2 regions of the Brevibacillus sp. NPDC003359 genome follow, and region 2 is predicted to be linked to the other one. Evidence: a T-box and tRNA genes for the amino acid it is inferred to sense, from the RefSeq annotation. Region 2 holds a T-box; the other holds one or more tRNA genes.
The links. A T-box is a leader RNA that pairs with one kind of tRNA and senses whether it is charged. The one in region 2 lies ahead of ileS (isoleucine--tRNA ligase), so its partner is inferred to be a tRNA-Ile.
Positions count from the first base shown of each region.

Region 1 (11,584 bases), on a different contig from region 2:
CTTGGTCCCAAGCCAAGTACTCTACCAAGCTGAGCTACTTCCCGACTATAGTTCTTCACTTTTTAAGATGAAGATGCGTGCCCTGAGAGATTCGAACTCCCGACCTTTTGATTCGTAGTCAAACGCTCTATCCAGCTGAGCTAAGGGCACATGTTATGGAGCGGACGAAGGGTCTCGAACCCTCGACCTTCGCCTTGGCAAGGCGACGCTCTACCAATTGAGCTACGTCCGCACAAGAAGGAATTTCTTGGTGCGGTCGAGAGGACTTGAACCTCCACGGTGTTGCCACCACTGGCACCTGAAGCCAGCGCGTCTGCCATTCCGCCACGACCGCATATGAAGATCTATCTCTTGTTTTAAAAACTGGTGAGCCATGAAGGACTCGAACCTTCGACCCTCTGATTAAAAGTCAGATGCTCTACCAACTGAGCTAATGGCTCTCAAAAATGGCTGGGGTACTAGGATTTGAACCTAGGAATGACGGAGTCAAAGTCCGTTGCCTTACCGCTTGGCTATACCCCAATAGCCATGAAGTAAAGATGGTGGGGAGAGACGGATTCGAACCGCCGAACCCGGAGGGAGCAGATTTACAGTCTGCCGTGTTTAGCCACTTCACTATCTCCCCAAGCTTGTCCTTCAAAAGTAAACCTTATTCACTTTTAAGGGAAATGGTGCCGGCAATAGGACTTGAACCCACAACCCCCTGATTACAAGTCAGGTGCTCTACCAATTGAGCTATACCGGCATGTTTTATATAAATGGTGGCTCGGGACGGAATCGAACCGCCGACACGAGGATTTTCAGTCCTCTGCTCTACCGACTGAGCTACCGAGCCTCAAGCGTTTTATTTCGCCATCGCTTGAGAAAAAATGGCGGAGCTGACGGGACTCGAACCCGCGACCTCCGGTGTGACAGACCGGCGTGAACTCCAACTTCACCACAGCTCCATATTTGGTTGCGGGAGCAGGATTTGAACCTGCGACCTTCGGGTTATGAGCCCGACGAGCTACCGAGCTGCTCCATCCCGCGATAGTCAGGACGACTGAGTGTCAGTGTTGCCACAGGACGTGGCGTTTTTAGCTGACCTTCCTTGTCCATTAAAATAAGTGGTGGAGGCTGACGGGATCGAACCGCCGACCCTCTGCTTGTAAGGCAGATGCTCTCCCAGCTGAGCTAAGCCTCCAGGACCCCTGCGTTTGCAGGGCGTTTTGCTAGGTGACCCGTAGGGGATTCGAACCCCTGTATGACAGCGTGAAAGGCTGCTGTGTTAAACCGCTTCACCAACGGGCCATTTGAATGGCTCCTCGGGACGGACTCGAACCGCCGACCGATCGGTTAACAGCCGATTGCTCTACCAACTGAGCTACCGAGGAATAGTCATAATTTATAATGGTGGAGCTGAACGGGATCGAACCGATGACCTCCTGCTTGCAAGGCAGGCGCTCTCCCAACTGAGCTACAGCCCCATCTGGGCGCTTTAACGACGCAGTTGTCATATCAGCTATGTAAGTGGTGGGCCTAGGCTGACTCGAACAGCCGACCTCACGCTTATCAGGCGTGCGCTCTAACCAACTGAGCTATAGGCCCATAATTACTTCCAGAATTTAAATCTAGCACACTTTTTTATTCATTGCAATAGAATATTTGATTTTTTTTATTGCGTGGGTGAACTTTTTTTGTGAAATGGTTTTAACAAAAGTACACCCTATTATAAGTCATGTTCATACTATATTTCAAATGTGTTTTGACAATTTTCATTAAGAAAAAGCTTGCCCGGTAAAGGACAAGCTTTTCTTCGTTCAAAATTAAATATCAAGATCGCGTACATTTGCCGCGTATTGCTCAATAAACTCCCTGCGAGGCTCTACTTCGTCTCCCATAAGTGTCTCAAACACCATATCGGCATCCATAGCGTCCTCAAGATCTACCTGAAGCAATGTACGAACTTCTGGATCCATCGTAGTATCCCACAATTGATCTGCGTTCATCTCACCTAGTCCTTTATAACGTTGGACGTTTGGCTTCGGTTGAGCCTTCAAGGTAGCGATAACCTCATCACGCTGCCTGTCGGTATAAGCATAATGCAATGTCTTCCCTTGCTTGATGCTGTAGAGAGGCGGCTGTGCAATATAAATATACCCCGCTTCAATCAACTGTTTCATGTAGCGGAAGAAGAACGTCAGCAGGAGCGTACGAATATGCGATCCGTCGACGTCGGCGTCCGTCATAATGACGACTTTGTGGTAACGTGCCTTTGAAATGTCAAAGTCTTCGCCTACACCAGTTCCCAGTGCCGTAATGATGGCACGAATCTCGTTATTACCAAGAATTTTGTCCAAGCGCGCCTTTTCCACGTTCAATACCTTCCCGCGCAGAGGAAGAATGGCTTGGAAATGACGATCGCGTCCCATCTTCGCAGAACCGCCCGCCGAGTCACCCTCTACAATGAACAGTTCAGATTCGGATGCATCCTTGGAAGAGCAGTCCGCCAGTTTACCCGGCAGCGCACTTACTTCCAGCGCACTCTTGCGACGAGTCATTTCACGTGCTTTACGAGCTGCTTCACGGGCACGAGATGCCATGAGCGCTTTTTCCACAACTTTTTTGGCTACACCCGGGTTTTCTTCCATGAAGGTGTTAAAACGGTCACCAAAGACAGACTCGGTAATGCTACGCGCTTCGGAGTTGCCCAGCTTCGTTTTTGTTTGTCCTTCAAACTGAGGTTCTTGAATTTTTACAGAGATAATCGCGGTAATGCCTTCACGCACATCGTCCCCGGAAAGATTCGGATCCTTTTCCTTCAGGAAGTTAAATTTGCGGCTGTAGTCGTTGATCACACGTGTAAGAGCCGTTTTAAATCCGGTTTCGTGGGTACCACCCTCATGCGTGTTGATGTTATTGGCAAAAGAGTAGATGTTGCTCACATAGCTGTCGTTGTACTGAAGGGCAACCTCCACGACAAGACCCTCTTTTTCCCCTTCGCAATAAATCACATCGTCATGCAGGGCTTCCCGGTTTTTATTCAAGTATTCTACGAACTGGATGATACCGCCCTCGTAGTGGAAGGCTTCTTCCTTCTCATGATCTGGACGCGTATCTTTCAGCGTGATGCGCAATCCTTTGTTAAGGAACGCCAGCTCGCGAATACGTTTTTGCAAAATCTCGTATTCGAATACGGTTGTTTCGGTAAAAATAGTCGGGTCGGGCTTGAAAGTAACTTTTGTTCCCGTCTCTTCAGTCTCGCCCACAACAGCAAGATCGGCATCTGGTGCGCCTACTTTAAAGCGCATGTAGTATACCTGGTTATTTTGTTTAACCTCGACTTCCATCCATTCGGATAGCGCATTCACTACCGAGCTACCTACCCCGTGAAGACCGCCGGACACTTTGTATCCGCCACCGCCGAATTTACCACCGGCGTGCAATACAGTCAAAACGGTTTCAACTGTGGATTTCCCGGTCTTTTCATGAATGCCAGTCGGGATTCCTCGACCGTTATCGGTTACAGATACGGAGTTGTCTGGATGAATGACCACCAAGATCTCGTCGCAATAACCGGCCAGCGCCTCGTCAATGGCATTGTCGACAATCTCCCATACCAGGTGATGCAAACCTCGGCTGCTGGTCGACCCGATGTACATGCCGGGACGTTTCCGAACTGCCTCTAACCCTTCCAGTACCTGAATCTGACTCGCATCGTAGTTTGTATCTTTCGTCGTCAATTGATCCACTACTCTGTCAACTCCTCCACTTCAGCTTGTACAAAGGGAAACTGATCCAAGCTGTCCACGAACTGAGCGCGTCGCTTCAGCGTCAGAGAAGAAATAGGTGAACAGTAAATGGCGTTCTGGGTGATTACATAAGACTTGGTTTCTTCCTCGCTATGGTCAACAACTGTCTTACTTTTTTCGAGCAAGAACGCTTTATTGATTTTTGAGGATTTCACAGTCTGATGATCAAGAATGGAAATGACTTCCTTCGTGCTCACCACAGTATCTCCACCAATGTGAATAAACATCCCTGTCTTCCCCTACCTTTCTCCGGAGATTTTCCCTTCCTTCACGTAAAAACGAGAGGCTTGCTGGAGAACCTGATGCTTTAAGCCTTCCACACCTGTGGTACTTACAAACGTCTGTACTCGATCCTGAATGGTTTCGAGCAGTAATGTTTGCCGATGTTCATCCAACTCTGACAAGACATCATCCAACAACAGAACGGGGTATTCTCCCACTTCTTCTTTAATCAGCTCAATTTCGGCCAATTTAATGGACAGCGCACTAGTGCGTTGCTGTCCCTGGGAACCATACGTTTGCACATCCATGTTGTTCACTTTAAGTGAAAAATCATCACGGTGTGGACCAATAAGGGTGCTTCCCCGCATGATTTCCCGGTCGCGAACCTCTTCGTAGGCAGCAAGCATTTTATCTACAGCCTGATCTATTGTCATCTCTTCTGTAACGGGCGATGAGTTTACGTAATGCAAAGAAAGTCTTTCCCTGCCGTCGGTAATGCCGGTGTGGATTTCCTGTGCCCACGTCTCCAGCTTCCGAATGAACTCAAAACGCTTCCGTAACAATTTTACCGCTAAATCGGCTAATTGGGTATTCCAAATTGCCAGCATTTCCAGCGAGTTACTTTTTTTCATGGCCAAATCCTTTAAAAGCTGATTTCGCTGGGCCAGCACTTTGTTGTAATTGCTCAAATAATAAAGATACGTAGGTGAAACCTGACCAATTTCCATATCGATGAAACGTCTGCGCTGGGCAGGTGCGCCTTTGACAATGGAAAGATCCTCGGGTGCAAACATGACGACATTCAATGCCCCCACATAGGCGCTCAGCTTCTGCTGCTCCATTCCGTTGATTTTGGCCCGCTTTCCTTTGGTTGTCAACTGCAGCTCTAAACGAACAGAACCGTAGCGACGAAGAACATCGCTACGGATCGTGGCATAATCGGCATCCCAGGAAATAAGCTCCTTGTCGCGGGGCGTTCGGTGGGATTTGGCGAGTGCCAAAACATAGATCGATTCGAGAGCATTCGTTTTCCCTTGAGCGTTGTTGCCAATAAACAACTGGATGGGACCGTCAAACGACAGGGACATCGTTTCGTAGTTGCGATAATTGGTTAGCGACAGGTTCTTGAGAAACAAGAATCACGCTCTCCTCTCAGGGGCGTACCACTTGATAGCGACCAAAGCCTTCAATCGCCACTTCATCGCCAGGATATAGCTTGCGTCCACGTCTGTTGTCCAGCTCTCCATTGATCTGGATCGGAACCTCAGCCAAAAAAGCTTTGGCCATTCCCCCCGTATCAATGATTTCAGCCAGCTTCAAAAATTGGCCGAGAGCAATATAGTCTGTGCTAATGGAAACCTCACGCATGGCTTGGCTCCTTTCTTTTACGTAAAAATAAATTAGTACGTACGAACCGGTAAAATCAGATGGAGCATCCAGTCGTGATCAGTTGGACGGATCACAAATGGACTCATCGGGCCGCTAAAGCTCGCTTTGATTTCCGCGCTATCAATTGCACGCAGCGCATCGATCATGTATTTAGCGTTGAAGGAAATTTTCAGTTCTTCGCCATTCATTGCTTTTGGCATCAAAAGGTCCGTTACTTTTCCGATCTCAGGTGCATTGGACGTAATTTCGACGGTTCCATCAGGCATCGTAACGAGCTTGACTACGTTCGACTTGCCTTCGCGGCTCAGCAAGGAAGCACGCTCGATGGATTGCAAAAATTCCTTGGTGCTGACCGTGATCTCGGTTTTGCTTCCTTGTGGAATAATTCTGGTCGTGTCCGGATATGTTCCTTCCAGGAGACGGGAATAGAACAGGATATGCTTGGACTTCACCAAAATTTGATTGTCCGCAACAACGATATCCGCGAGATTTTGGTCGTCATCCAATATTTTTACCAATTCATTGCAGCTTTTACCCGGAACAACCACGTTATGGAAAGAAAGATCCTCTGGGCATTCGACCATAGCTGTACGGCTAGCCAAGCGATGGCTGTCGGTTGCCACAAAGCGCAATTTGCCTTGATCAAGCGACCACATCAAACCAGTCAAGATCGGACGCATTTCGGAAGTGGATACACCAAAAACAGTCTGACGAATCATCGCCTTCAGCAAATCACAGGGAACACTGAAGACTTTATCTTCTTCCAGATGCGGCAGCTGTGGATATTCGTTAGCATCCATACCGTTAATGGTGAACTCGGCTTGTCCGGAACGAATTTGGGTTACGAGACGATCATCAACTTGGATTTCGATTTCATTGCTTGGCAGCTTGCGCACGATTTCGCTGAAAATACGTGCAGTCAACACGATGCTACCAGGTTGATGTACGGTTACTCCCCATTCTCCGGCTTCTTCCATCGGAATCTGAACTTCAATAGACACATCAGAATCGCTTGCTGTCAGTGTCAAACCTTCATCATCCGTTTTGATTTTAATCCCGGTCAAAATTGGAATCGTAGTTCTGCTAGAAACTGCTTTGCTAACATGCGATACGGCGTTCGACAGCTTTTCACGCTGAACGGTAATATGCATCGACGTGAGCCTCCCTCTCCGGCGCCATTATTTTTGGTTGGAATCTGCATAATGGCTGCGCCTTTATCATAACTTATTAGGATAGATCTTTTTAACAGAAGTAGTAATAGGGCCTGTGGATTTGTGGATATGTGGGTTCAGTACGTAAAAGAGAGCCTATACACATGTGGGTAAGTTGTGTATAGGCTTTTTGCGTTATGCACAGGTTTAGTGGTTTGCTTTTAACTTTTCAATGAGCGACTGAATGGTTGTTTGCATATGAGGGTCATTCGCCAGTGCACGAGAGATTTTCTCATGGGCATGGATGACTGTCGTATGGTCACGGCCGCCAAATTCATCACCGATTTTCGGCAAGGAGGCATCCGTCAGCTCTCTGGAGAGATACATCGCAATCTGACGTGGGAAAGCGACGGTTTTGGTCCGTTTTTTCGCCTTGAAATCTTCTAGTTTCAGGCTGTACGCTTCTCCGACCGTTCGTTGGATGTCCATAATGGTAATCACGCGCGGGCGGGAGGAAGGAATAATGTTTTTCAATGCTTCCGCTGCCAATTGCGTGTCGATATCGCGATTAATCAAGGAGGAGTAGGCCACGACACGAATCAGTGCGCCCTCCAGCTCGCGAATGTTGCTGTCGATCTGGTTGGCAATGTACGCCATTACCTCATTAGGGATATCGAGATTTTCTGCTTTCGCCTTTTTGCGCAAAATCGCAATCCGCGTTTCGAGGTCTGGCGGCTGAATATCAGTAATCAGTCCCCATTCGAAGCGTGAGCGGAGGCGATCCTCCAGTGTCGGGATCTCCTTGGGAGGCCGGTCGGAGGAGATGATGATTTGTTTGCTTTCTTCATGCAAGGCATTGAACGTATGGAAAAACTCTTCTTGTGTCGATTCTTTGCCTGCCAAAAACTGAATGTCATCAATTAAAAGAACGTCAACACTCCGGTATTTATTGCGGAATTCGACGGCTTTGTTGTCACGAATAGAGTTGATGAATTCATTGGTGAATTTCTCAGACGACAAATAGACCACTTTCGCCGATGGGTTGTGCTGAATGACATAATGGCCAATTGCATGCATTAAGTGGGTTTTGCCAAGTCCGACTCCTCCGTAAATGAAGAGGGGATTGTAAGCTTTTGCAGGAGCTTCAGCTACCGCAAGCGATGCGGCGTGAGCGAATCGATTCCCTGAGCCGATGACAAACGTGTCAAAGGTATATTTGGGATTTAAGATACTGGGTGGCTGGTCATCCGCGACTGTTGGCGGTTCGCTCATTTTCACCCGTGGGGCAGGTTGTTCGTCGGCAAAAGCCGCATCAGGATTTTGCAACGCAACGAACTTTACTTTCATATTGATACCCGTCACTTCATATAGTGTATCGGTAATCAGTTGTGCGTACCTGGTTTCTAGCCAATCACGAGCAAAGTCGTTTGGTGCGACGACGATCAATGCATCTTCTTCCAATGTAGTTGCCTTTGTCGCCTTCAGCCAGGTATCAAAACTGGGTTTGCTTAGCGATTTTTCTATCTTGGCGAGTACTTTGCGCCATAGTTCGCTAATCGCTGCATCCAACCAGAATCCCTCCTTCTGGGCCATCCGAAAAATTGATGAAGCACCGATCCATAATAATCGAGAAAAAGTGCAAAAACCTGCTATGTTGTGACCTAATTGTCAACACAGCCGTATGTAGCGACTGTGGATAAAAAAAGTCGAAATATAGGGATTCCGCTCGTAGAAGTGAAAAAAAGCAGACGGTTATCCTCAATCCTGTGAGTAACGACATACACATAGGAAAGAATCTGTCCACAAACTTATCCACACCCTGTGGAAAAACCGATTCACGTATCGGAGTTATTCACGCTTCAAAACAAAAACATAATAACAGATATAAGGCATGGTATCAATGGTTTTTTCATACTTATCCACAAACACAACTTCTGGTACCTGCCACATATTCACATCCCTATATTTTGTGTACAAGCTGTAGATAAACTTGTCGAAATCTGATTTTGTGGATAAAACGATATCCACAGGTCCGGGAAATAGTTTTATGGGGATATTTGCCTTGGTAATGAAATTCCACCCTCACTTGACTTTTTAGGCATATGTTCTTATAATGCAAAAGAATGTCTTTGCAAGACGGAGGTGTATACGTAATGAAACCATCTTTCAATCCTAACAACCGCAAGCGCAAAAAGGATCATGGATTCCGTAAGCGCATGAGCACGAAAAATGGCCGTAAAATTTTGGCTGCTCGTCGTCAAAGAGGTAGAAAAGTTCTTTCCGCTTAGGCCACACTTTCAGTGGCCTTTTTGTTTGTCTACATATGTCTGAAAATTCTTTTTCTTATAGAAAGAGGAAGACCTTCTCCGATGTGGAAACCTTTTGAGGGATAATCGTTACCTAGCTACTGAAAATCTTTTTATTTCATTATGGAAGGGGCAGGAGGAGGTCGATGGAGCAAGGCAAGGATGAAACCGACTTTTTTGTATCGTTGGCGCGAGATTTTCTGGATGAATGGCCTCTAGCCAGCTTGGTATGTGCCTATGCGGGTGGATCTGTCGGGAGGGGAGAAGCGGACGCGTACAGCGACCTCGATTTACATATTTTTGTGGAGGGAGAAGATGATCCTTCCTGCGAAAATCGTCTGTTTAGAGGGCATGTGATACAGCTTCATGTCCAATCTGCTCCTACAGATGAAGAAGTGTACGAAAATCCGTGGGCATGGCGTTACGTAAAGGAAGCAAAGGTTGTTCTGGACCCAGAGGATCGGTTCACTTCCTGGATGAAGGCCATTTGCGCCTATATGGATTCCCCGGCTGGAAAAGCGAAAATGTTCGCACAGGCAAAAGCGGGAGTAGTTGCATTTCACGAAGAGGCGCAGGCTGCCTTATCGGAAGGCTTTCCATATTCGGCTTACTTGGCTGCATGGGCAGGATGGATTGGGGCGTTGCAAATGCGTGCCTTTTTCCATGGGCATTCATTGAGTGATGCAGTGTTGTATCAGTTGGTACAGAAAGCAGGACATTCGGACGGAATGGATGTTTTTTTGCAGGAGACATACCGGAGTAATCAAAATGTACATGATGTACTCGTGTTATTGGCGGACTACCGAGCTCACCTACGGTCAAAAAATGAGGGGATCGAGTTTGCGTTTGCGCTGGCGGCTGAAAATGATTGGTTAGTAAAGAGGAAGGTTCAGAGATGCCAGGAGAGAAATCAGCTTGATATGGCCGGGTTTCTATTATTTTCAGAGGCGATTTGGTTATATCACAGTGTGGATTCTGACAAGTGGCTGGAGGAGCATTGGGCGGAGCTGCCTTCCCAGATTTATGTGCCACTCAAGAAATTGGGCTTTTTCCAAGCAGATGAGCAATTGCTCTCTCTCTTGCGCCATGTCAGTGCAGAAATCATCGCAGAAATTGGCTGATATCCTGTATTTTTTCCGCTGAATTTTTGATTTTGTTCTAAACCTAGTATACTTAGGGAAAAAAGTGGACGAAACAAGGATATACTGGTAGATGCTGTTTACGTTTTCTACTATAATTGTGATGTTAGGGGTTGTTTACCTTTGCATCGTTCACACCGGCTCAAAAAAAATGAGCAATTCCAAGCTGTGTTTCAACGAGGAAGTTCTGCTGCTAATAAGCAGTTTGTCTTGTATTCAGCAAAGCAAGAGGGACAAACGGCTTTTCGCGCTGGAATTTCCGTCAGTAAAAAAATTGGCAATGCTGTTGTCCGCAATAGAGTCAAGCGGCTTATACGCGAAGTAGTAGCTCGAATGGAGTCTGTTATTCCAGTCGGTCTCGATCTCGTCATCATCGCACGTCCGGGTGTGGAAACGATGACGCTTGAAGCCATTGAGCAATCTCTGTTACATGTGATGAAGCGAGCCAAAGTGATCAAACCGACACCCGTACATAATGGAAAAAGAGATGGAAAAAGAGGGTGAAACGATGATGGTGAAGATCATGGTTTGGTTGATCCGGGGATACCAACTAATGATTTCTCCGTATAAACCACCTTCATGCAGATTCGCGCCCACCTGTTCTCACTACGCGATTGAGTCGATTCGTCGATTTGGCGCGTGGAAGGGAGGCTGGTTGGCCCTTCGTCGCATTTTGAAATGCCATCCGTTCCACCCGGGCGGGTATGATCCAGTCCCGGATCAGCACAAATAAGATTACCTCAATTGAAGCGGGGAAAAGGAGGATCACCCTTGAGTAGACGTACACTCAGCATTCTTATGCTGACTATGCTGGTTCTAGTTTTGTCGGGCTGTAACCCCCAAGCTGCTGCACCAATTGGCCCTGACGCAACCGGCATTTGGGACAAGTATTTTGTCTATCCACTGTCCTGGCTGATTAAAGAGAGCGCATTGATACTCGGAAACAACTACGGTCTGGGTATTCTGATTGCAACGATCATCATTCGAATCATTGTGCTTCCATTGATGATAAAGCAAATTAAGAGCTCCAAGAAAATGCAAGAGATTCAACCGGAGATGCAAAAGATCCGGGAGAAGCACAAGAATGATCCACAAAAAGCGCAAACGGAAACAATGGCTTTGTTCCAGAAAAGCGGTGTTAATCCGTTGGCTGGATGCTTGCCAATGTTGGTACAAATGCCGATTTTGATCGCGTTCTACCATGCGATCATCCGTACGACTGAGATTAACTCGCAAACGTTCATGTGGCTGACGTTGGGAGAAAAAGACCCGTACTACATTTTGCCGATTGTTGCAGCGATTACGACGTACTTGCAGTCCAAGATGATGGGTCAGGCAAACCAAGGAAACCCACAAATGCAAATGATGATCATCATGATGCCGCTGATGATTTTGGCGATTGCCGTCACATTGCCATCAGCGCTGTCTCTGTACTGGGTATACGGTAACCTGTTTACCATTGTACAAACCTACTTCCTGTATCGTGATAAAGGAAATATGCCTACTCCTAAGGGGGGAGCCTCCAAGTGAAAAAGGTGGTAGCTACGGCAAAAACGATCGACGATGCTGTGCAAAAAGCTTTGCTG
Region 1 covers NZ_JBIAOR010000015.1:120,956-132,539, reverse strand. The annotation lists tRNA gene ACFYU8_RS26015 (tRNA-Pro) at 1-44, opposite strand, end outside; tRNA gene ACFYU8_RS26010 (tRNA-Arg) at 77-150, opposite strand; tRNA gene ACFYU8_RS26005 (tRNA-Gly) at 157-232, opposite strand; tRNA gene ACFYU8_RS26000 (tRNA-Leu) at 249-334, opposite strand; tRNA gene ACFYU8_RS25995 (tRNA-Lys) at 365-440, opposite strand; tRNA gene ACFYU8_RS25990 (tRNA-Gln) at 448-522, opposite strand; tRNA gene ACFYU8_RS25985 (tRNA-Tyr) at 541-625, opposite strand; tRNA gene ACFYU8_RS25980 (tRNA-Thr) at 670-745, opposite strand; tRNA gene ACFYU8_RS25975 (tRNA-Phe) at 760-835, opposite strand; tRNA gene ACFYU8_RS25970 (tRNA-Asp) at 871-947, opposite strand; tRNA gene ACFYU8_RS25965 (tRNA-Met) at 953-1,029, opposite strand; tRNA gene ACFYU8_RS25960 (tRNA-Val) at 1,108-1,183, opposite strand; tRNA gene ACFYU8_RS25955 (tRNA-Glu) at 1,217-1,290, opposite strand; tRNA gene ACFYU8_RS25950 (tRNA-Asn) at 1,298-1,373, opposite strand; tRNA gene ACFYU8_RS25945 (tRNA-Ala) at 1,391-1,466, opposite strand; tRNA gene ACFYU8_RS25940 (tRNA-Ile) at 1,511-1,587, opposite strand; gene gyrB (DNA topoisomerase (ATP-hydrolyzing) subunit B) at 1,806-3,731, opposite strand; gene remB (extracellular matrix regulator RemB) at 3,731-4,018, opposite strand; gene recF (DNA replication/repair protein RecF) at 4,031-5,149, opposite strand; gene yaaA (S4 domain-containing protein YaaA) at 5,166-5,381, opposite strand; gene dnaN (DNA polymerase III subunit beta) at 5,414-6,553, opposite strand; gene dnaA (chromosomal replication initiator protein DnaA) at 6,761-8,146, opposite strand; gene rpmH (50S ribosomal protein L34) at 8,707-8,841, shown strand; gene ACFYU8_RS25900 (nucleotidyltransferase family protein) at 9,006-9,980, shown strand; gene rnpA (ribonuclease P protein component) at 10,122-10,502, shown strand; gene yidD (membrane protein insertion efficiency factor YidD) at 10,507-10,731, shown strand; gene yidC (membrane protein insertase YidC) at 10,770-11,528, shown strand; gene jag (RNA-binding cell elongation regulator Jag/EloR) at 11,525-11,584, shown strand, end outside.
Region 1: it has a tRNA-Ile gene. The T-box ahead of ileS (isoleucine--tRNA ligase) is inferred to sense a tRNA for this amino acid. The anticodon was not compared.

Region 2 (11,584 bases):
CAAGTAAGGAGCCAATAATCGGACTTAATACTTTTCCCATTCCATTTGATGTCTCCAAGAGCCCCAATGCCCTACTCTCCGAAGCGCCATCGAACAGATCCCCTACCAATGCCATCGCGATGGGGGCTGTCCCGGCGGCCCCCATTCCCTGCAAGACACGCCCTCCCATTATGGCCATATAGGGTTGATCCAACCACAGCGCTGAAAGCCCTGCGACCAAACCACCCAGACCGTACACGGCAAGGGAAAAGATAATGACAATTTTTCTCCCAAATCGATCTGACAAATAACCGGCAAAAGGGATCACAATACCTGCTGCAATCGAAAAAGCGGTGATCAACAAGCTCGTCTGTAAGGCGGTGAGCTTCATTTCCGTTTTCATTGTAGGCAGTACAGGGATCAGCATCGAGTTGCCCAGTACCATAACTAATGGAACCCCGACAAGCCCAATCAGGTTTTTCGCATTTTGTGCCATACGAAACTCCTTGTCTTACGCATAAGCGCTACCGTCCCAGCGCATCGCGTTAATAATCTCCCAGTCAGGCTCGACGCCAATTCCGACACCAGCAGGAAGCGTCACTTCGCCATTTATGGGTCGCAGCGGAAACAATTGTGTAAAGGGATTCTCCATGACGTCCCATTCGACAGGCTCAATCGGATTGCTATCCATCTTGGTCCATGCTAGCAAGCAAGCTTGTGCAAAAAACGTATACAATCGTGCCAGCGAGCCATCAAAGGAATGCGGAGACACGCGATAACCAAACTGACGAGCCATTTGCAGATGTGTTCGATAATCATCAATACCTCCCGTATGCATCAGGTCCGGCTGTGCAATATCGATGGCGCCTCCCTCATACAAGGGCAAAAACTGTGCGCAGCGGATCAGGTTTTCTCCGCCAGCAAGCGGGATGGATAATGACGAACGAAGCTTGACATACTCGTTTGTACGATCCATGGGCATCGGCTCCTCCAACCAAAGCCAATTGCCATAACGGGAAAAAAGCGCCTCCCACTTCCGTGCAGTCGCACAGTCGTAGCTCTGATTGGCATCTACCGCTACTTGAACTTCTTCGGGGAGCATATTCATCAGTTTTTCGATGTGCTTCTGATCCTCTTGGACAGACCGACCGCCAATCTTCACTTTAACCATCTTGAATCCGTCGTCGACTTGCTGGCTGACTTGCTTCCATGACTGTTGCATCCAGTCTTCTGTTTCACGGTAGGATTGGAGGGAGGCATATACCGGGATGCCAGCATGAATCTGACCTCCCCATAGTTGACACACAGATAGCCCCGCCGCTTTCGCCAAAATTTCCGTAAGTGCCATACTGACACCTGAAGCCAATCGCTGATGCCACTTTCCGATGACATCGACAATGGCAACTCTATTATCCACCTGCTTACCCAACAAGTATGGAATGATACGCTCACAAAATCCCTTATGGAGCGTCGGTAGCCAATCGATAATTTCTCCCCAGCCATCTATTCCAGACCGTGTGATAATCCGAATGAGATAGCTGGTTCGATAACGCTTATACCCATTCGCATCTCCGTAAGCTTGCGATAGACGGTGAAAAAGCGGATACGTTTCTACGCGCTCAATTTGCAGGTCAGAGTCGGCTACCTGATCATGAGTAGTCATCCATTCCCTCTCGTTCTGCCTGCTCTCCCTCATAATCGTCATAGGAGAGAAAATTTCCTTTCCCTTCTCCTTTTCTCATGTACTCCTCATACGTCCCGCTTCTCATAAAATGCACACTGTCCGGTCCATGATAGCCTTCAATATCGGTATAACCGATTTCCTCCACTGCTTCGACAAAGCCATCCGGCTCATTGCTCTCGATATACATTTCGTCGTAATCTGTTTTGTCGGGTTCCTGGTACGAGAAGGGAGTGCTCGATGTGCCCCATGACTCGACAATTTGCCAAGCATCCTCACCATCAAATCCGTTCTGTCCCTCTTTTTCATCCAAAGACGTACGTCCAAACGGTGGCTGTAAAAACTGTTCTTCAATCGGACGAGACTCATTGACTGACGGCGCTGGTGCATGCTCCTTGCACGTTTGTGCCTGAGGCAGTGCTTCCAGTCGCTCCACGGGTATTTGCTCTCCACAGACCGTACACAGGCCGTAGGTGCCTTCCTCCATGCGCATCAGAGCCTGATCAATCTCTTTTAATGACTCACGATCGAGACTGTCTAGGGCCAGATCTTTTTCCCGCTCAAACATCTCACTGCCGATATCTGCCGGATGATTATCGTACATGGCAAACTCTTGCAAAGAGGTTGTCATTGGTTCTCTCATGCCATAATGGTCCTGTACGCGGTCTTCCAGTTCTTTTTTCTGTTCCAGCAGCTTTTCCCGGAAGCTGGCCACCATCTTTTGGTCCACGCTGTACACCACCTTTGTTTGGTTTCCTCAACAGGTAGTATGTCTTCGTCCCGCAGGAAATATGACCAACAAAACGGTCATAACCGTTTTGTTGGCATACATGCGCGCATATCCACTTTTATGAAAAACGTCGAGATGTTTTTCACAGAAAAAACCTGCCATCCCCAATAGGAATGACAGGTTAATCGATTGTTTCTTATTCTGTTACATGTGCGTAGTGTTGTTCTACGATATCTGCGCAACGTACGCAGAGCGACGCATGAGACTCGCGAGTGCCAACATCAGGTTTCACTACACGGCAACGCTCGCATTTTCCACCGTCTGCGGCAGAGACCACAGCAGCAATTCCTTCGAGTTGTACTGCTTCTGCTGGAGCAGACCCGCTGTGTACATCCACATGAGCCACGATGAACAGGTCAGCCAGATCGTCCATTGCTGCCAATGTTTTCGCAACTTCTTCCGTTTGTGGGTACAGAGCCAGCTTCGCATCAACAGAGTTACCGAACACCTTGTTGCGGCGCGCTTCTTCCATAGCTTTGAGAACCTCGTCTCGGATCGCCAGGAACGCATCCCATTTGCTCTCTGCTTCTGCTGCAAAGCTGAGATGTTGCTCGTCGCCTTCTGGCATATCTGTGAGCTGCACACTCTTCTCTTCCACACCTAGAATGAACGCCCACACCTCATCTGCTGTATGCGGCAACAATGGAGCAACCAGCTTCACCAGACTGAGTAAGCAATCGTACATCACCGTTTGGGCAGCACGTCGTTTCAAACTATCTGGCGCTTCTACATACAGACGATCCTTGCAGATGTCCAGATAGAACGCGGACAAATCAATGACGCAGAAGTTGTGAACGGCATGGAAAACGGTATGGAACTGATATTCATCGTACGCTTTGTGTGTACGCTTCGCGACTTTTGCTGCTTTCGCCAGAACGTAACGGTCCAGCTCACCCAGCTCTTCATACGCTACGCGGTCTGTTGCTGGATTAAATCCATCCAGGTTACCCAACAGGAAGCGGAACGTATTGCGGATTTTGCGGTACACTTCAGCGATTTGGTTCAAAATCGCATCGGAAATGCGCACATCTGCCTGGTAATCAACAGAAGCTACCCACAGACGCAAGATATCTGCGCCCATCTTGTCAATCACTTGTTGAGGCACGATAACGTTACCGAGGGATTTGGACATTTTGCGTCCTTCTCCATCCAATGCAAAGCCGTGACTCAGGACGGATTTGTAAGGAGCTGTGCCATACACAGCCACACCCGTCGAGAGAGAAGAGTTGAACCAGCCACGATACTGGTCAGAGCCTTCCAGATACATATCAGCCGGCCAAGCAATTCCTCTTTCGCGCAAAACAGCCTGGTGGCTGGAACCGGAGTCGAACCAAACGTCCATAATGTCCGTTTCTTTGCGGAAATCCTTGCAATCGCATTTGGTGCAAGAAAGCCCTTCCGGAACCAGCTCATTCGCTTCACGGGAGAACCATACTTTCGATCCTTCTTTGCGGAACAGATCAGCGACATGGTTGATCGTCGTGTCGTTAATGATCGCTTCATTACACGATTTGCAAAAGAAGATTGGAATCGGTACACCCCATACACGCTGACGGGAAATGCACCAGTCGCCACGATCCGCAATCATGTTTGCCAGACGAGTTTCTCCCCAATGCGGAATCCATTTTACATTTTTAATCGCTTCGAGCATTTGCTCACGGAATCCGTCGATAGACGCGAACCATTGCTCTGTCGCGCGATAGATTACCGGTTTTTTCGTACGCCAGTCATGCGGGTAGGAGTGCGTGAAGAAATTGAGCTTCAGGAGTGCTCCGTTTTCTTTCAGCTTTTCCGTTATCACTTTGTTCGCATCTTCATAGAACAAACCTTCAAAGCCTGGTGCCTCGCTGGTCATTTTACCTTCGTGATCGACTGGGCAAAGTACACCCAAATTGTATTTTTGACCCACGCTGAAGTCGTCTTCCCCGTGTCCAGGAGCAGTATGAACGCAACCAGTACCTGCATCCAGGGTTACATGCTCACCCAGAATGAGTGGAGACTTGCGATCGTAGAACGGATGCTGCGTCTCTACGCCTTCCAGATCTTGACCTTTAAAGGTCGCGAGAATCTCTACGCCTTCCCAGCCAATTTCTTTGCTCGCGGCTTCAATCAGACCGTTTGCGACCAGGAATTTGCGGCCATCTACCTTCACTACGTTGTACTCGAGTTCAGGGTTCAAGCTGATTGCGAGGTTTGCTGGCAATGTCCACGGAGTCGTTGTCCAGATGACTACGCCTGTTTCTGTGTCCAGCTTGCCTTTTCCATCTGCTACCTGGAAGCTGACGTAAATAGAAGGAGAGCGCTTGTCTTTGTATTCGATTTCTGCGTCAGCCAGAGCCGTCTCAGAAGACGGAGACCAGTACACGCAGCGCAGACCTTTATAAATATAGCCCTTCTTCGCCATTTCGCCGAATACGCGAATTTGGTTGGCTTCATACTCAGGCAGGAGTGTCACATAAGGATTTTCCCAATCGCCGCGAACACCCAGACGCTTGAATTGATCGCGTTGCTTGTCGATATAGGACCAAGCATACTCTTCACAGCGCTGGCGGAAATCGTTCACTTCGATACTGCGACGATCCAGCCCTTGTGCATTGATAATCGCTTGCTCAATCGGCAAACCATGTGTATCCCAACCTGGGATGTACGGCGCATAAAAGCCTGCCATGGATTTGTAGCGAACGATAAAGTCCTTGAGGATTTTGTTCAGTGCGTGACCGATATGGATGTCTCCATTCGCATACGGAGGGCCATCATGCAAGACAAAAGACGGGCGGTCTTTCGTACGATCTAACACTTGTTGATAAATATTTTGCTCTTCCCATACCGCTTGCATCTGTGGCTCGCGGCTTGGCAAATTTCCGCGCATGGGGAAATCTGTTTTTGGTAGCGCTAAGGTTTTGCTGTAATCCATGGCCTGATTCACTCCTTAAATAAATAAAAGCCTTCACTCATCCCATAAAAGGGACGAGAGAAAGCTCCCGTGGTACCACCCTGATTGAACAAACCCGTACGGCAAAAATCTGCAATCGGATTCGTTCCACTTCACTCATTCGTAACGGGAATGACGCGCTCACTTACTCACCTGTTTAAGGCTTTCGGATTTTGAACTCCCGGGTGATTTTCTGCGAAAGCAACTGGCCGGGTTTTCACCATTTCCCGACTCTCTAAGCAGTGCTGACTCACATACTCTTCCCGTTCATCGTCTATGATTTGTATAAGTGCCTATTTCGAAAAAGTTGTTTTTCATTATAGTACCATCATTGGTCGAACGTCAATGATTTATTCAACGGTGACAGCCGAATCTGCCTGTGGCTGTTCAATATTATCCCAATCGCCATTCTCCAACATTTCCAGCTGTGCCTCCAAAAGCGTACGGAAGCGCATGCGGTAAACAGAAGCGCGTTTCTTTAGTTCTTCGATTTCGATTGCAATTTTGCGGGACTTCGCCAGCGCTTCATTGACGATTCGGTCTGCATTTTTCTCGGCTTCTTTTAAGATGAGCTGCGCTTCCTTGCGTGCATTCGACTTTACGTCCTCTGCTGTCTCCTGCGCCACCAGAATCGACTTGCTCAAATTTTCTTCCAAGCTCTTATAGTAATCTACGCGCTCATTCAAAATGGCTACGCGCTCTTCCTGTTCTTTTTTCTCTTTTATCAAGAGCTCAAAATCTTTGATCACCTGATCGAGAAATTCGTTCACTTCGTCAATGTTATACCCACGAAAGCCTGTGCTGAATTCCTTATTATGTATATCCAACGGCGTTAATGGCACATGAACCCCCCACTTCTCCCGATAATTCGTTTACAATCATTTCGACAGGATTAGCAGTGTTTCCTGCCGTATTTTACAATTTTTTGCGCCTTCGTCCATCTTATGTAACCAGTCCGACAATCATGCGAAGTCTTCCGCTGCGTGTTGGACCTGCTACCTCAAGAATCTTGAACCGCCCGTAGCCAGCAAGTGAAACCATGTCCCCCATCTGGAGTTGATAAGATGGGTCTTCGATTACTTTCCAGTTGATTTTTACTTTTCCCGCTCGGATTGGCACCAGCGCTTTTGCGCGGGACATATTATGTACTTCTCCAATGATCGCGTCAATTCGCGGTGATGGCACAGTGATCGTTTTCTCTACAAAATTGGGTGCAGGCGGTGTAAACGCCTCCCATTTTATCCGCTCGAACTGGACAGATGTCCGATGAATTTGCGTCACCTGCGCACAAACAAAATCAGCAACTTCCTCTGCTACAATCGCGTAGCTGCCAGCTGAATCTGTCAGCATATCCCCGAATTTCTCCCGCTTCATTCCAGCACCTAGCATCGCCCCCATTACATCTCGATGCTCCAGCACATGAAAGCGCTGATCAGCCTTGATTGCCAATAAGGTAAGGCAATAATCCTCAGGCTCGGCAGGAAGGTATTCCGGATGAATGATGATACGAACACGCTCGGCACCCTCGTAGCCTCCATAAGGAGAAATCTTCACATCTCTTACCTGTGAAGATAGGCTCTGAAACATCATTAATTGCCTAGGGTCTACAAAATCAGTAAGGCGCATGGCCTGCTTCCGCTCTACTTGCGTCAGCATTTCCAGCGCCCGTTCAACAAAGGGACGTTCTTCTTTTGAAAAATGGTCAAATATGCTCATCGTCTCACTCGCCTACAGGATTTGCCTCAGGATGGCATCCAGTCCAGCATAGGCAAAACGCAATGCAATCAATGCGACAATAGGGGAGATATCGATAAAGCCGAGCGGTGGGATAAACCGGCGAAACGGTGCCAAGTAAGGCTCAACCAGTCTTTCCAGTAACTGTCCGATGCCCGTATCCCTCATTTGAGGAACCCATGACATCAAGATGTAAGCAATAATCATGAATTGATAAACCATAAAAGCAAAGTCTAAAATGTTAAAAACGACACTCATTGGCTCACCCTTCTACATTTGTCTTAGTTGGCTACTCTTCCAATACACTGGAGATCGTACCCTGAATATCTACATGGTCAGGCGTGCATACGAAGATTGTGTCCCCGACCTTTTGAATATCGCCGTTCAGCGCGTAGACCGTCCCACTCAAAAAATCAATAATTCTTTTCGCTTGGTCTTTTTCTACACGATGAAGGTTGACCACAACCGGTCTCCGATGACGCAGGTTATCAGCGATATCCTGTGCGTCGCTGTAATGACGGGGTTCACAGAGAATCAAACGGATTCCCTCCTTTTCCCGTGCTTGAAACGGTACCACGTTATTTGCTCGACTCATCGGCTGGCGCTTGTTCGTGGATTCTTGCCCTTCTCTTTCCTCTTCAACCGTTGTTGTCTCTTCGATGTATTCCTCGTTTTCTAACCCCAGAAACCCCATCAATTTATTCATAACACCCATACTCTTCCTCCTCTCTTACTCAGTGGTCTGGTTTGTTTTTTCATTACTCCGGCTTGACCAATACAGATCCCAGACGAATATATGTAGCTCCCTCTTCAATGGCCACTTCAAAATCACTAGACATGCCCATAGACAGCTCTTCCACCTGTGCGTGCGGGAATGCCATTTCGTTAATCCGTTGCTTCCACTCATAGAGGCCTCGGAACACCTGTCTGGCTTCCTCATGATTTTCGACAACAGGCGCCATCGTCATTAATCCGACGATACTTATATGTTTCATATTACTGGTTTCGCGCAAAAAAGCCAATACGTCATTGGGACTAAGCCCAAATTTTGTCTCTTCGCCTGATATATTGATCTGCAAAAAGCATTTTACGACATGATCCAACGCTTCACCGCGTCGATTCAGTTCCTCTGCCAAAGAAAGTCGGTCCAGCGAATGAATGTACGGGAATCGTCCTACGACTTCTTTTGCCTTGTTCGTCTGGAGGTGCCCGATAAAATGCCAGATCCCTTTATCACCGTGTAGCTGATGCTTGGGCAGGGCATCCTGCAAGCGATTTTCTCCGATATTCTCTACGCCTACAGCGAGCAAGTCCCCAATGGCATCTGCATCGACATACTTGGTTACTGCAATAATTTTTACTTCCTCACGTTTGCGGTTCGCCCGATCGCAAGCAGCCTGAATTCTTGCTTCGATGGATTGCAGTCGTTCTTTTAACAGTTCTTGTTCCTTGGTCATAACGAACCCTTCCCTTTCTTCTAGTCGTTTTCCTTCCAGCCCATATACGAAGCCATCCGTCCGGTAGTCCCTTGTATCCCTGCTTCCTTACGATGAGAGAAAAACAAGTCTGTTCTGCAGCTTGTACACCAATCCGTGGATAAAATATTCCCTGAAGAAATTCCTGCTTCGAGCAATACCTCTGTGTTTAGCTGACGAAGGTCCAGCATATACCGATCCCCTGTGGAGGAGATGACTGCTTTTTCCCAATGGGCTGCACAATCGCGTACCTGCGTCATGATTCGCTCGTCGACTTCATAGCAGCAGCCACCAATGGATGGCCCAATCGCGACGCGTATGTCCTCTGGATTTGTCTGATAGTGCTTCGTCATTGCCTTCACCATTTCCTCGGCAATACGCCCCACTGTCCCCTTCCAGCCTGCGTGCGCAAGTCCGATTGCTCCTGATTGGGGATCCAGAAAATAGAGTGGAACACAATCTGCATAAAACGAGGTCAGCAATACCCCTTTTTCAAGGGTAAACAAACCATCCGTTGCAGATATAACGTCCTCCAGACTTTCTTTTCCAGCACCACCAGCCGTGACCTGGCATACCCGATTACCGTGTACTTGATCGGCGCATGTCCACGCCGTAAAAGACATCCCGACTTGTTCTGCCAGCTTGCGTCTATTGGCTACTACGTTCGCAGATTCATCACCCACATGCAGCCCCATATTAAAAGACCCGTACGGTTGTTCACTTTCCCCGCCTGCGCGAATGGTAAACCCCGCCACTAATCCAGGAAATTGTTGCTCCCACTCTGTTAACGATAAGATTGACTTATCCTCTACCCTGACAAATGGTTCTCTCATGTTGTCACCTACCTCATATGGCTAATCATACCATAGCCGAAAAGAAAAGAAAGGCTATCCATGCCTTTCTCCCTTTACCCGTTAGTATTCTTCTCCACCGGAAGTTTTCACTTCAACTTTAAGTGCTTCTTCCATCCGAACAAGCACCACATCTTTCCCGATCTTCACAATATTGCGCCAAGGAATGACATAATCGTTCCCGGCAGAAAAGAAGCCGAGAAACTTGCCTGGTCCTGGTACGACAATGGCTTCCACTCGCCCATGACGCAGATCGATTTCCAAATCTGAAATTTGCCCAAGACGTTTCCCATCGAGAATATTTACCACTTCTTTGGTCTGGAAGTCAGAGATTTTTACCATTGTCCCTCACCTACTTTTCTCCGTTACTTTCAGTATATGAGTCCAAAGAGGAATATGTCCGCTTGTTTGCCAAAAAGTAAGGCGATTAGAAAACTTACTTTTTGATCGTACAAAAAACCCGAACGGTACAAGACCGCCGGGTTACCTTATGTGGTTTCTCATTACGATTGCACGTGCTTTTGCATATGGGCAATGGCCGCTTTTTCTAATCGAGAGACCTGCGCCTGTGAAATGCCGATTTCCTCTGCTACTTCCATCTGCGTTTTTCCTTCGTAAAAGCGCATGGATAATATCATTTTTTCTCGGTCACCTAGCCGCTGCATTCCCTCTCGGAGCGCAATTTCCTCTACCCATGTGACATCTTTGTTCTTCTCGTCACTAATCTGATCCATGACGTAAATCGGATCGCCGCCATCCTGATAAATCGGTTCAAACAATGAAACCGGATCCTGGATCGCATCGAGTGCAAACACGACATCTTCTTTGGCTACGTTCAATTCCTGAGAAATCTCGATAATGGTAGGCTCTCGCGAATGTTTGTTGGTCAGATTGTCACGCACCTGCAAGGCCTTGTACGCGATGTCTCGCAAAGAGCGGGAAACGCGTATCGGATTGTTGTCCCGTAAATAGCGTCGAATTTCTCCGATGATCATCGGTACAGCATACGTGGAAAACTTCACGTTTTGCCCGAGATCAAAGTTGTCGATCGCCTTCATCAACCCGATGCAGCCCACTTGAAACAAGTCATCCACGAACTCTCCGCGATTGTTGAACCGTTGAATTACGCTTAGCACCAGTCGCAAGTTGCCGTTGACCAGCTTCTCGCGGGCAGCCAGCTCCCCACTTTGCAGGCGCTCAAACAATTCCCGCATCTCTTTGTTTGTCAACACCGGAAGCTTGGAGGTATCTACCCCGCATATCTCTACCTTATTGCGCGTCACGTCTTTCCCTCCTCGAAGCAAGAAAAAAGTCCCTAACCCGGTTGTCTTGAAAGGCCGCGTAACTGACGCGTAGCCGACCAAGAAGGTGGCAAAAACCACCATCTGTTTCGGTTTAGGAACAGTATCCCCCCCAACTGGGAAAATATGCGTTAGACCATCTTGTTGAATTCTTTTCGCAACCGTTTTATAATTCGCTTTTCCAAACGCGAAATATACGACTGTGAGATTCCCAACAAATCTGCTACATCCTTTTGTGTCTTTTCCTCTTCTCCGGCTAAGCCGAAGCGCAGCTCCATGATAATTCGCTCGCGGTCAGACAGCTTATCCAGTGCCTTTTTCAGAAGCTTCCGATCCACTTGGTCCTCGATGTTTTTATAGATCGTGTCATTCTCCGTACCTAAAACATCTGACAGCAACAGCTCATTGCCATCCCAGTCAATATTGAGCGGCTCATCAAAAGATACCTCTGAACGAATTTTATTATTCCGTCGAAGATACATGAGGATTTCGTTTTCGATACAACGAGAAGCATACGTTGCCAGCTTGATGTTCTTGTCTGGATCAAATGTGTTCACTGCCTTGATCAAGCCAATGGTGCCAATGCTGACCAAGTCCTCAATGTTAATCCCCGTATTCTCAAACTTGCGGGCGATGTATACGACCAGACGAAGATTGCGTTCAATCAACATACCGCGGACAGCCGGATCACCAGACGGCAGTCGTCCGAGCAAGAGTTCCTCTTCGTCCCTGGTCAACGGTGGAGGCAATGCTTCACTCCCGCCAATATAATAGACTTCTTCGGCGCGTACACCAAGCCATAGCAAGATTCGGTACCAGGTCAATTGGAGTTGTAGGCGAA
Region 2 covers NZ_JBIAOR010000001.1:1,689,579-1,701,162, forward strand. The annotation lists gene ACFYU8_RS07845 (MFS transporter) at 1-475, opposite strand, end outside; gene ACFYU8_RS07850 (mandelate racemase/muconate lactonizing enzyme family protein) at 491-1,642, opposite strand; gene ACFYU8_RS07855 (TraR/DksA C4-type zinc finger protein) at 1,629-2,402, opposite strand; gene ileS (isoleucine--tRNA ligase) at 2,587-5,364, opposite strand; T-box leader at 5,411-5,662, opposite strand; gene ACFYU8_RS07865 (DivIVA domain-containing protein) at 5,733-6,224, opposite strand; gene ACFYU8_RS07870 (YlmH family RNA-binding protein) at 6,325-7,098, opposite strand; gene ACFYU8_RS07875 (YggT family protein) at 7,111-7,374, opposite strand; gene ACFYU8_RS07880 (cell division protein SepF) at 7,406-7,831, opposite strand; gene ACFYU8_RS07885 (YggS family pyridoxal phosphate-dependent enzyme) at 7,875-8,573, opposite strand; gene pgeF (peptidoglycan editing factor PgeF) at 8,594-9,424, opposite strand; gene ACFYU8_RS07895 (YlmC/YmxH family sporulation protein) at 9,506-9,784, opposite strand; gene sigG (RNA polymerase sporulation sigma factor SigG) at 9,946-10,725, opposite strand; gene sigE (RNA polymerase sporulation sigma factor SigE) at 10,875-11,584, opposite strand, start outside.